DNA from 4 places in the Tardiphaga sp. 839_C3_N1_4 genome. Region 2 is predicted to be linked to each of the others. Evidence: predicted binding sites of a transcription regulator. Region 2 holds the regulator's gene; each other region holds the start of a gene.
The links. Region 2 encodes LexA, which represses DNA repair genes until DNA is damaged. Its sites were predicted from a motif close to TGTTCNNNNTGTGTTCNG; they were not measured.
Positions count from the first base shown of each region.

Region 1 (2,965 bases), 4.7 Mb from region 2:
CGACATGGGATGCGCCGAAGCGGATTGCACTGTGGGGCATGGTCGTCTTCATGCTGACGGTGCGCCTGATCATCTGGACGGCGACGACCTTTGCGCCGGAGAAGGTTCACGGCGCCAATCTCGGACTCATCTTGGCGTCGGTGATCATCGCGGCATCGCACATTTTCATTGTGCTGAAGGCGATCAAGCGGAGCTGAGTTGCGGCATGAGGTCTCCCTGCGGCGGCTAGCTTCGCTGCGCAAGAGAGGCTAGGGAGCATCAGGGCGGAGATCGAAGCCGCCATCATAGGCGAGGGGCATATGTCGCGCGACCGGTTCTGGTTCTTCCACCCGTTTCGGGTGCGCTATTCCGAGATCGATGGTCAGGGCGTCGTGTTCAACGCGCACTATCTCACTTACTTCGATACGACCATTACCGAATATTTTCGTGCGCTCGGCTATGACCAGTTTGCCGATGCCAAAGTGAGCGGCGTCGACTTTCACGTCGTCAAATCGGTGATCGAATACAAGGCGCCGATCCTGTTCGATCAGGAGCTCGATGTTGCCGCGCGCGTGGCGCGGATCGGCAATTCCAGTCTGGTGTTCGAGCTCGGCATCTTCGCGCGCGCAGCCGGCGATCTGTTTGCCACCGGCGAGATCGTCTGGGTCAATACCGACCAGAGGACCCATCGCCCGGTGCCGATCGCGCAACCGATCCGCGACCTGATCGCCACGCGCGAGGCGCATCTCGTGGGATAAAGCACAGGTCACATGGGCCCAGTGCGCGCGCCGGGCGACTCTAGGCTGGCTCGTCCAGATCGTAGAAATGGGCGAGGCCCCGGCAGATCTCCATCAACCGGTCGCGAAAAGGGGTCTGGGCCGGATCCGAGTAACTGACGATGACGCGCCAGCTGTCATCGAGCGAATAGATGATCACGCTCATGTTCTTGGGCCATGGCCCTGCGATTGCGGCGGCTTCTCGAATGATCTTCTGAAGTTCGGCGGCGGTTTTCTTTGGCTTGGGCATCCACGCTCCCTGGCTAGAAGCGTTCTAAAGTGGCGGTGAGGCCCTGTCCAGTCTCCGTCGCGGCCCGAAAATGCCTTTTCGTTCAACGGAATCGATGAGGGGGTCTTGTTGCGGAAAAGGCCGTCTGCGACGGCGGCGTTACTTCTTTGGATTGAAGCGGCCGCCCAGGATCTTGATGCTCCCGGCCGAAGGTTGCGTCTTCGTGAACTCGGCTATGGCCTTGGCCAGCTCGGCATCCGACATCGGGTTGACGGGCTGATGCAACGAGCCGTCGCGAAAGCCACGCTCGATGGCAGCGTAGTGCTCAGACTCATCGACAAGAATGAGCTTTTTAATTCGGGCTAGTATTGCAGTGAACGGCATGGCGCGAGTTCGGTCAGTTCGAATTCGTGAAACAGGGTGCGATGGGCAGTATATCAAATCAGACCACTGCTGTTTTCAAACTAGGCCACTGCGGTCGGCAACAGGCCAGTACCGAAATTCTCAAAAGAACATATTGCGAACATAGAACAGATAGGGTACATTGTTTTCAATCCGAACAGCGCCGCCGTTCTTGGCGCTTGCCGTTTGTCCCTGTCGCGAATCCCTTCATAAGGAGCTAGATCAATGGCTACCACTCCGACTGCCCTGCGTATCGTTGAAGGATCCTCCATGGACAAGACCAAGGCCCTGTCGGCCGCGCTCTCCCAGATCGAGCGCCAGTTCGGCAAGGGCTCGGTGATGAAGCTCGGCAAGAACGACCGGTCGATGGACATCGAGGTGATTTCGTCGGGCTCGCTCGGCCTCGATATCGCGCTCGGCGTCGGCGGGCTGCCGAAGGGTCGCGTGATCGAGATTTACGGACCGGAATCCTCGGGTAAGACCACTTTGGCGCTGCATTGCGCCGCGGAAGCCCAGAAGAAGGGCGGCATCTGCGCCTTCATCGACGCCGAACACGCGCTCGACCCGGTCTATGCCCGCAAGCTGGGCGTCAATGTCGATGAACTCCTGATCTCGCAGCCGGACCACGGCGAACAGGCGCTGGAAATCGCCGACACGCTGGTGCGCTCCGGCGCGGTGGACGTGCTGATCATCGACTCCGTGGCTGCTCTCGTGCCGCGCGCCGAACTCGAAGGCGAAATGGGCGACGCGCTGCCCGGACTTCAAGCGCGGTTGATGAGCCAGGCGCTGCGCAAGCTGACCGCCTCGATCAACAAATCCAATACGATGGTGATCTTCATCAACCAGATCCGCATGAAGATCGGTGTGATGTATGGCTCGCCGGAAACCACCACCGGCGGCAATGCGCTGAAATTCTACGCCTCGGTCCGTCTCGACATCCGCCGCATCGGCGCGATCAAGGAGCGCGACGAAGTGGTCGGCAATTCGACCCGCGTCAAGGTGGTGAAGAACAAGCTGGCGCCGCCTTTCAAGCAGGTCGAATTCGACATCATGTATGGCGAAGGCGTTTCCAAGATGGGCGAAATCCTCGATCTCGGTGTCAAGGCGGGCATCGTCGAGAAGTCCGGCGCCTGGTTCTCCTATGACAGCCAGCGTCTCGGCCAGGGCCGCGAGAATTCCAAGGCCTTCCTGAAGGCCAATCCTGACATGACCGCCAAGATCGAAGCCTCTATCCGGCAGAATTCCGGCCTGATCGCCGAACAGATTCTCGCCGGTCCCATCGAGCGCGACGAAGACGGTGGTGACGGCGAGGAGCCGGCAGAAGATTGATCGGATCGGGTCCGGAGACGCACTGACGTTCATGCGCAGTGGTCTTGCCGGACCGGTCTTGCAGCCGACATTGTCGGCAGAATGATTTCGCGGTGGGTGCTGTGGGGGTCTGTTGCCGATACCCTGCGGTGCCTGCCGCGTTGTCGTTTCGGGGCGCCCTGATCTGAGTGAACGCTGATCGCAATTATCGCCGCCCGGCGGGGACAGCCTCGCTTGGCGGCGCGATCAGTTTGTTGACCGCATGACAGGC
Region 1 is NZ_JBPWQD010000001.1:5,944,271-5,947,235, forward strand. It holds gene AB8A38_RS28435 (hypothetical protein) at 1-197, shown strand, start outside; gene AB8A38_RS28440 (acyl-CoA thioesterase) at 300-737, shown strand; gene AB8A38_RS28445 (hypothetical protein) at 778-1,005, opposite strand; gene AB8A38_RS28450 (hypothetical protein) at 1,144-1,368, opposite strand; gene recA (recombinase RecA) at 1,612-2,715, shown strand; gene AB8A38_RS28460 (ABC transporter ATP-binding protein) at 2,900-2,965, opposite strand, start outside.
Region 1: the regulator LexA is predicted to act here: its motif matches at 1,493-1,510, upstream of recA (recombinase RecA).

Region 2 (2,965 bases):
GCGATCCGCGCGCTGCTGGCACTGATCCCTGTCCTGACGGTGACGTTCCCGATCAAGAAAGTCGCTGCTGCTGCGGCATTGCTCGCGGCGCTGTTCTATCTGCTGCTGTCCGGCGCCGAGGTCGCCACGCAGCGTTCGTTCTTCATGACGGCCGTCGTGCTGATCGCTGTCATGGTCGATCGCCGGGCGGTGACGTTCCGCACGCTGGCGGTGGCGGCAATGGTCGTGCTGATCGTCGCACCGGAAGCGCTGATGCATCCGAGTTTTCAGATGTCATTCGCGGCGACGCTGGGGCTGGTCGCATTGGTGCAGATCGGCATGCCCGCGCTGTTTGCCTCGCCGGATCATTCCGCGACCGCGCGTGTGGCGCTGTGGGGCGGACGCGAGATCGTGATGCTCGTGCTGGCCTCACTGGTCGCGGGCCTTGCCACCACGCCATACGCGGCGTTTCACTTTCATCGCGTCACGCCTTACGGCGTTCTCGCCAATCTCCTCGCGATGCCGGTGGTCTCGGCGCTGGTGATGCCGGCGGGCATTCTCGGTTTGGTGGCCATGCCGTTCGGCTTTGACGGTGTGTTCTGGCGGCTGATGGATGTCGGCATTCAGTGGATGATCGTGGTCACGCAATGGGTGGCAGCCTTGCCCGGCGCCATCGGCCGAATGCCGGTGTTCGGCACCGGACCGCTGATATCAGCCAGTATCGGCATCATCGTGCTGGGATTGCTGCGCACGCCGTTGCGCCTCGCAGGGCTTGGTGTGCTTGCACTCTCGATTGTCTGGGCGTTGCTGGTCAAGCAGCCGGATGTATTGATCTCGGGGGACGGTCGCAGCGTCGCGGTACGGGGCAGGGACGGGCACCTGCATGTGATGCGCGGCGCCAAGGATACATTTTTGCTGAAAGAGTGGCTCGCCGGCGATGCCGATGCGCGTCTGCCGACCGATGCCTCCGTCAGCCACGGTGTGTCCTGCGACCGCGACGGGTGCATCACGCCGCTGGCCGATGGCGCTCTGGTGGCGCTGGTTCTACAGCCTGACGCGTTCACCGACGATTGCGAGAAAGCGGCGCTCATCGTCACGACGCGACAGCCGCCGAGGGATTGCAGGGCGCTGGTGATCGATCAGGATCGCTTGCAACGAAATGGTGCGGTGAGCCTGCAGCGAACCGCGAACGGCTTTACCATCGATGCCGTGCGGCCACGGGGCCTGGACCGTCCGTGGTCGCGCGCAATTCCCGATGAGCCCCAGCACGATCTGATCCAGACCGGTCGTCCACCGCAAAACCGGCCGGTGGATGCGACGCCGGCGGAAACCGATCTTCAATCCGAAGATCAGTAATCCGCCGAGGCGATAGCCTCAGTAACGCCGATACAGGCCAATCAGCTTGCCCTGAATGCGCACCCGGTTGGGCGGCAGGATGCGGACTTCGTAAGCATCGTTGGCGGGCTCCAGCGCGATCGACGCGCCGCGGCGGCGGAAGCGCTTCAACGTGGCTTCCTCATCGTCGATCAGGGCCACCACGATGTCGCCGGTGTCGGCGCTTTCGTTGCGCTGGATCAACACGGTATCGCCGTCGAGAATGCCGGCGTCCTGCATGGAATCGCCGCGCACTTCGAGCGCATAATGTTCGCCGGAGCCGAGCATGTCGGCGGGCATGCTGATGGTGTGGCTGCGGGTCTGCAGCGCCTCGATCGGCGTACCGGCCGCGATCCGGCCCATGACCGGGATAGCAACCGTGCGGCCGTTGTCATCATCGCCGCTGTGGCTAGCGATGCTGGCGGCCGAACGCACCTTGCCAAGCGTGCCTTCGATGACGCTGGGCGTAAAGCCGCGGCGTCCGGTACCGCCGGTGACCGGCGCGCCGAGCTCTGGCAGCTTGATGACTTCGATGGCACGGGCGCGATTGGGTAGACGGCGTATGAAGCCGCGTTCTTCCAGCGCTGTGATCAGACGATGGATGCCGGACTTCGAGCGCAGGTCGAGCGCATCCTTCATCTCGTCGAAGGAGGGCGGGACGCCGGCTTCCTTCAACCGTTGATCGATGAATCGCAGGAGTTCGTATTGTTTGCGCGTGAGCATCTGAAGCCATCCTCAGTTGACGGTGTCGGCCGCCGCGTGCGTTTCAAAGGGCCTTCGAACAGTGAGCCTCAATCCAGAGACGATCGTTCGAAGATCGGTTGCGCGAGTTCGGGCACTCTCAAACTACTCAAAGCCACAGAATCTCGAAACAAATCATGAACGAACACTATATGTTCCATATGTGTTCTGCAATGCTTAATTTGCCGTCAACAGAACGCACGTTGAGGGAGGTTTGAGGAGGTTGTTCCTCACCAGTCGTCGATCCTCGACGGATACGGAAAATGCTTCCCGGTCGCCTGGGCTACGCAGACGTCATGCGCCCAACGGGCGGCGGCGGTGTCGTGGAGCCGGTCGCCAGCGAGCGCTGAACCATGATCGTGTCGGCCCAGCGGCCGGAGCGATAGGCGACGCCGGGCAGCAAGCCGACGCGGGCAAAGCCGAAGCTCTCATGAAGGCCGAGGGAGGCCGTGTTGTCGGCATCGATATAGCCGATGATCTGCCGGAAGCCGGCCGCCGCGCAGACGTCGATCAGTTCGCGCATCAACAGGCGGCCGATGCCTCGGCCGACATGTCCGTGGTGGATGTAGATCGAATGCTTGACCGTGTAGCGATAGGCCGGTCGCTTGCGGAACAGCACCACATAGGCGTAGCCCACGACCTCGCCGCCTTGCGTGGCGACGAGGTGCGGAAATCGCTTGCTGCGCAGATTCTTGCGCCGGTCTCTGAGATCGTCGGGCTGCGGCGTGTCGGCGTCGCTGACGCCTTCCTCGACGCCTTGCCGGATGTGCCGGCGATAGATCGCCAGCATGGCATCGACGTCGGTGTCGCGCGAGGGTCGTATGACGACCGGCTGTTCGAGTTCCGTTTGCAAATCAGGCTCCTTACGTGC
Region 2 is NZ_JBPWQD010000001.1:1,259,975-1,262,939, reverse strand. It holds partial or broken gene AB8A38_RS06365 (ComEC/Rec2 family competence protein) at 1-1,335, shown strand, start outside; gene lexA (transcriptional repressor LexA) at 1,354-2,076, opposite strand; gene AB8A38_RS06355 (GNAT family N-acetyltransferase) at 2,378-2,947, opposite strand.

Region 3 (2,965 bases), 660 kb from region 2:
GCCCTGCTGCACCGGTGCGTAATAGACCTGCGCCGGAGCGACCATCTGGACGCGCTGCTGCGTGGCATATTGTGCCGGGATGCGCTCGTAATCGACGCGCGCAGGCGCAACCATCACGGTCTTCGGCACCATCACCGTCTCGTACTGCGCCGGCGTGCGGCGCGCGACGGTGCGGCCGGGAGCCACCATCACCGTCTCTTCGACAGTGCGATACTGCGGCGGCACCACCTGCTGCTGATAGCAAGTCTGGCACGGCGGCGGTGTGTAGCAGTTATAGCAACCCGCCGAGGCCGCATTGGGCATCGCCATTCCGGCGACAGTGGCGAACATCGCAGCAGCAATCAATTTTGTCATGATGAGACCCCGTGGCGAGCTTGTTTGAAATGGGTTCGTATCGCTTTGATGCGCGACACTTAGCCAAGCACCACCACCGGTCAACGCGGTCCTGATATTTACCTTGATGAACGTGCTTAAGATTTGATGACGGCAACATATGAGGATGCCAAGGCAGGCACAGCTGCACTGCGCCTGGATTCACCGCAGAGCGCGACGTGAGATCAATCGGCCTCTGCAGCCAACCTAATAGCCGTCGCGAGGCAGCCCGAAGAGGTGCTCGAACACACTCGGTTGGCGAACCACCCATTGGCCCGGTTCGCCCGTTCTCAAATCCCGCACATAACGCGGCGGCGCTTCCACATAGTAAAGCGGCGGCGGCGCGCGAATGCCGGTATCCATTGTGATGGGATAGCGCGCCGTGCCGGCGCGATAGCGCGCATCGCGGTAGTCAGAGGCAAGTACCGGCGTCGCCAGCGTCGCCGCACCCAGCACGATCATCAAAATACGCACGGCACACCTCACGCTGACGTCACTGCGGTGAGGCTATCGAGCGGAGGTTAATGAAGGATTCGTCGCATGGCAGTTCCACGCGTGCTCCTGCACGGAATGAATTAGACTCGTGAAGCGCTGGACTGCGGCTCAGCTGGTTGGTCGAGCAGCCTCGATTCCTTACCAGTGCTTGCATCTGGATTCTGCTCTCGGCGCGTCTACCGAGCGTAAGCAATCGCCAAGCTGAAGAAGGACCGTTGCAGAGGCTGCACCTCCGGCATCGCCGCGGCAAAGGCGATCCAGGCCGACATTGCCGACCAGCTCTCGCGCGTCGGAATTTTTGGCAACCGAATAGACCTTGCCCATGTGCCGGTCGATGCGTCCCCCCGGCGAGGCTGGCGACCCCTTCGAGAAGAAACTTGCAAATGCCCCGTTCAACCGCGTAGACCAAGAGAACAAACCAAAAACAACCACAGCCGCGATTCCTTCCGCCAATGGCCAAGAACCTCCTCTCCTTCGTCTGCCAGAATTGCGGCGCCGCCTATAACAAGTGGCAGGGCAAGTGCGACGCCTGCGGCGAGTGGAATTCGCTGGCCGAGGAGGACACCACCGGCGTCACCACGATTCCGGTCAGCGCGCGCTCCAAGCGCAAGGGGCGCACCTTCAATCTCGAAAGCCTGACTGGCCAGAGCAACGATGCGCCGCGCATAGCCTCGGGGATGGGCGAGCTCGACCGCGTCACCGGCGGCGGTTTCGTGCGCGGCTCGGTGCTCTTGATCGGCGGCGATCCCGGCATCGGTAAATCGACCTTGCTGACCCAGGCCACCAGCCTGATGGCGCGCGCCGGCCATCGCGTCGTCTATATCTCCGGCGAAGAAGCCGTGGCGCAAGTGCGGCTGCGCGCGTCGCGTTTGGGCCTCGCGGACGCCTCGGTACAGCTCGCGTCCGAAACCTCGGTCGAAGATATCGTCGCCACGCTGTCCGAAGGCACGGTACCGCGGCTGATCGTGATCGACTCGATCCAAACCATGTGGACCGACACGGTGGAATCCGCGCCCGGCACCGTCACCCAGGTCCGCGCCTCGGCGCAGGCGCTCATTCGCTTCGCCAAGAAATCCGGGGCCACTATCATCCTGGTCGGCCATGTCACCAAGGACGGCCAGATCGCCGGGCCTCGTGTCGTCGAGCACATGGTCGATGCCGTGATGTCGTTCGAGGGCGAAGGCTCGCAGCAGTTCCGCATCCTGCGCGCGGTGAAGAACCGCTTCGGCCCGACCGACGAGATCGGCGTGTTCGAGATGACGGGGCTCGGCCTGCGCGAGGTCTCCAACCCCTCCGAGCTGTTCCTGTCCGATCGCGATCTCGGCTCGCCGGGCACCGCCGTCTTCGCCGGCATGGAGGGCACCCGTCCGGTGCTGGTGGAACTGCAGGCTCTGGTTGCGCCGACGACTTTGGGCACGCCGCGCCGCGCCGTGGTGGGTTGGGATTCCTCCCGGCTGTCCATGGTGCTGGCCGTGCTGGAGGCCCATTGCGGGGTCAAGCTGTCGGGCTACGACGTCTATTTCAACGTCGCCGGCGGATTGCGCATCAACGAGCCCGCCGCCGACATGGCCGCGGCCGCAGCACTGGTGTCGTCGCTGTGCAACGCCCCGCTGCCCACCGACGCGGTCTATTTCGGCGAAATCTCGCTGTCCGGCGCGGTGCGCCCGGTGGCGCAGACATCGGCGCGGCTGAAAGAGGCGGCAAAACTCGGCTTCGGCCGCGCAGTGCTGCCGGAATCGGCGCGCGGCGATCCCGGCGGCGATGCCGGACTGTCCCTCAATACCATCGGCGGCCTGACCTCGCTGGTCGCCGATATCGCTGCCCGCGGCGTCAAACCCACGCGCGACAACAGCAAAAGCACAGATGCCGAGAAAAATACCGTACCGGCGCGATTCAAGCGCCAGGACGGCTGACAGCGACGTGACCTGTGCTGCTGCGGCCGCTATAGAATGCGCGCGCGACAGACTGCGCAGATGTGCAACACGCTCCGTTAAGGCACTCTGCCGAAAGCGGAACAATGGTGTGATCAGGTGTGCTCTTGCGGCCGATAGCGGTTTTCCGGCCTTGCGAGACGTGCCATATCACCGTCACCTGAAGC
Region 3 is NZ_JBPWQD010000001.1:595,269-598,233, reverse strand. It holds gene AB8A38_RS03175 (hypothetical protein) at 1-303, opposite strand, end outside; gene AB8A38_RS03170 (hypothetical protein) at 580-846, opposite strand; gene radA (DNA repair protein RadA) at 1,320-2,780, shown strand.
Region 3: the regulator LexA is predicted to act here: its motif matches at 1,277-1,294, upstream of radA (DNA repair protein RadA).

Region 4 (2,965 bases), 490 kb from region 2:
AGCTGGCGCGCCGTTGCGCGCGAGCTGACGTTTGATGCGATCGGTTGGCAGGCGCGGCAGCCACAGGCTGAGGATGCGCCGATGTGTCACGGAAAACGCACTCATCACACTTCCATTCCATGATCCATTGCCCGTTCGGGCCGTGACGATTTCGAACCAGTTGCACGTCGAGCATGGGCACGCCCCATGATTGCCAGGGCCTGAATGGCGGCGAATGCGCGGAGCGGATGATCCAGCGCGTCTCTGCCGTACTCGAGACCGGAACGCCTGCAGTCCGCAGCAACAGGCACGTGACGCCCGAGCCCCGCGCTGCCAGCGTGAGTTTGCGGCTGGCGACCAAGTCGAACTGCTTGCTGTCGCCCCAGGTCTCCAGCACGACGCTGCCCAGCGCATCGCAGGCCAGCGCATCAGCCGTGGTCCGCAATGCCGTCTCCACATCGGGCGCGCGCACGGTGACCAGCAAGCGCGGATCGAGACCGAGTTCCCGCCAGCCGCTCATGGCCAGCGCGCCGCATTCGCGTTCGGAGAAATCCTGCCGGATCCACAGCAGCGGCCGCTTTGCCGAGACACGATGCGCGAGGGCCGCGACAAAGCCCGTGGCCGCCGCGCTGTGACGGCCTTCGGCGAACACCTCATGCATCGTGCCACGTGCGAGCCCGCCTTGCAGCGCCGCGTCCGCCTCGGCATGACCGAGCGACACGCGATCCGGCGCATAGGTATCGCTGTGGGTCTCGATGCGCTCGATACTGCCGCGCAATTGCGCGAGCGTGGCCATGCGTGCGCCGGTCATGCGCCGCTCCTCGAAATTGTTTTGCCGTGGCGGGTTTTTAGTGAACCCATTGCCGGCCCATTTGTTCATGATATGTTCTAATATAAAGCTAAGATGGCAAACCAAGTCAATCGGGATCATCAGCCACTTTTTTAGCATTTGAAATCAAAGGGATTTTTGAACATGGACGTGAAGCGCAAGCTGGAGATCCTGGCGGATGCCGCGAAATACGACGCGTCCTGTGCGTCCAGCGGTACCGAGAAACGGGACTCCCGCGACGGCAAAGGCATCGGCTCGACCGATGCAGGCATGGGGATCTGTCATTCCTATGCGCCGGACGGCCGCTGCATCTCGCTGCTGAAGATCCTGCTCACCAATGCCTGCAATTACGATTGCCTTTATTGCGTCAACCGGGCCTCCAGCAATGTGACGCGCGCCCGCTTCACCGTCGACGAAGTGGTGCAACTGACGCTGGATTTCTATCGACGCAATTACATCGAGGGACTGTTTCTTTCCTCGGGCATCATCCGCAGCGCCGATTACACGATGGAACAGGTTGTCGCCGTCGCGCGAAAACTGCGCGAGGAGCATCACTTCCGCGGCTATATCCACCTCAAGACCATTCCGGAAGCCGACGATGCGCTGATCACCGAGGCCGGCAAATATGCCGACCGGCTCTCCATCAATATAGAGGTGCCGGAAGAAGACAGCCTCGCGAAGCTGGCGCCGGAGAAAGACGTCCGCGCCATTCGTCGCACCATGGGTCGATTGCGGTTGAAGCTCGATGAAGCCCGCGAAGAACGCAAGCCGACGCCACGCGGCAAAGTCGGGCCGCGTTTTGCGCCGGCCGGCCAGAGCACGCAGATGATCGTCGGCGCCGACAGCGCCAATGATTCAACCATCATCCGGACCTCGGCCAATCTCTACGGGTCCTACAATCTCAAGCGCGTCTATTACTCCGCCTTCAGCCCGATCCCCGATGCCAGCCGTTCGCTGCCGCTGCGCGCCCCACCGCTGATCCGAGAGCATCGGCTGTATCAGGCCGACTGGCTGATGCGCTTTTACGGCTTCGACGCCGACGAAATCGTCGATGACAGCCACGGCATGCTGTCGCTGGAGATGGATCCGAAGCTCGCCTGGGCGCTGCGACACCGCGAGCGCTTCCCGCTCGACGTCAACCGCGCCAGCCGCGAAGACCTTTTGCGCGTGCCCGGCTTTGGCGCCAAGGCCGTGCAGCGGATCATCGAAACGCGCCGCATCTCGTCGATCCGCGTCGGCGACCTCGCTCGGCTGCATATTCCGCGGAACAAGGCACTGCCTTTCATCGTTCTTCCGGATCATCGCCCCGCCGTGAATTTGCTGGACAGCGCAAAACTGGCGGAGCGGTTCAAACCGAAGGCAACCCAATTGGGATTTGGATTCTAGACTTTCATTTCAGGAGACCCGATGCACACCATCGTGCTGGAGAGCGACACCGACTTTGAAGGCTGGCGCAAGGCGGCACGCAAACTGGCGCTCAACGACATTGCTCCCGGCGATGTGACATGGACGGTTGCAGGCGCCGAGCCTGAATTGTTCTCTGCCTCGCCAGCAACGTCGCTATCCGACGCTGCAAAAGGCACGTTCAACGTTCCGGCCAAATTCGTCGAACTCGCCGACACTGCGATCCTGCATCGCGATCCCGAACGCTTCGCCCTGCTCTATCGTTTGCTGTGGCGCCTGCGCGACAATCCCGATCTGATCCATGTCGCGATCGATTCCGACATCGCTAAATTGCAGGCGATGGCTAAGGCTGTCCGGCGCGACGAGCACAAGATGCATGCTTTCGTACGGTTTCGCGAAATCGGCCGCGAGCCGAATTCGCATTTCGTCGCCTGGTTCGAGCCCGAGCATTACATCGTCGAACTCGCCGCGCCATTCTTCGCGCGGCGCTTTGCCGACATGGCGTGGTCGATCCTGACGCCGGATCGCTGCGCGCATTGGGACGGCCACGCGATTTCCATCACGCCCGGTGTCAGCAAGGCCGATGCGCCGACCAAGGATCGGCTCGAAGAGGTATGGCTGACTTATTACGCCAACATCTTCAATCCGGCGCGGTTGAAGACCAAGGCGATGCAGAACGAGATGCCGAAGAAATACTGGCGCAACCTGCCCGAAGCCGCGCTGATCAAGCCGCTGATCGCGCAAGCTGAACGC
Region 4 is NZ_JBPWQD010000001.1:1,753,921-1,756,885, forward strand. It holds gene AB8A38_RS08730 (Y-family DNA polymerase) at 1-105, opposite strand, end outside; gene AB8A38_RS08735 (ImuA family protein) at 1-790, opposite strand, end outside; gene AB8A38_RS08740 (putative DNA modification/repair radical SAM protein) at 953-2,194, shown strand; gene AB8A38_RS08745 (UdgX family uracil-DNA binding protein) at 2,216-2,965, shown strand, end outside.
Region 4: the regulator LexA is predicted to act here: its motif matches at 853-870, upstream of AB8A38_RS08735 (ImuA family protein).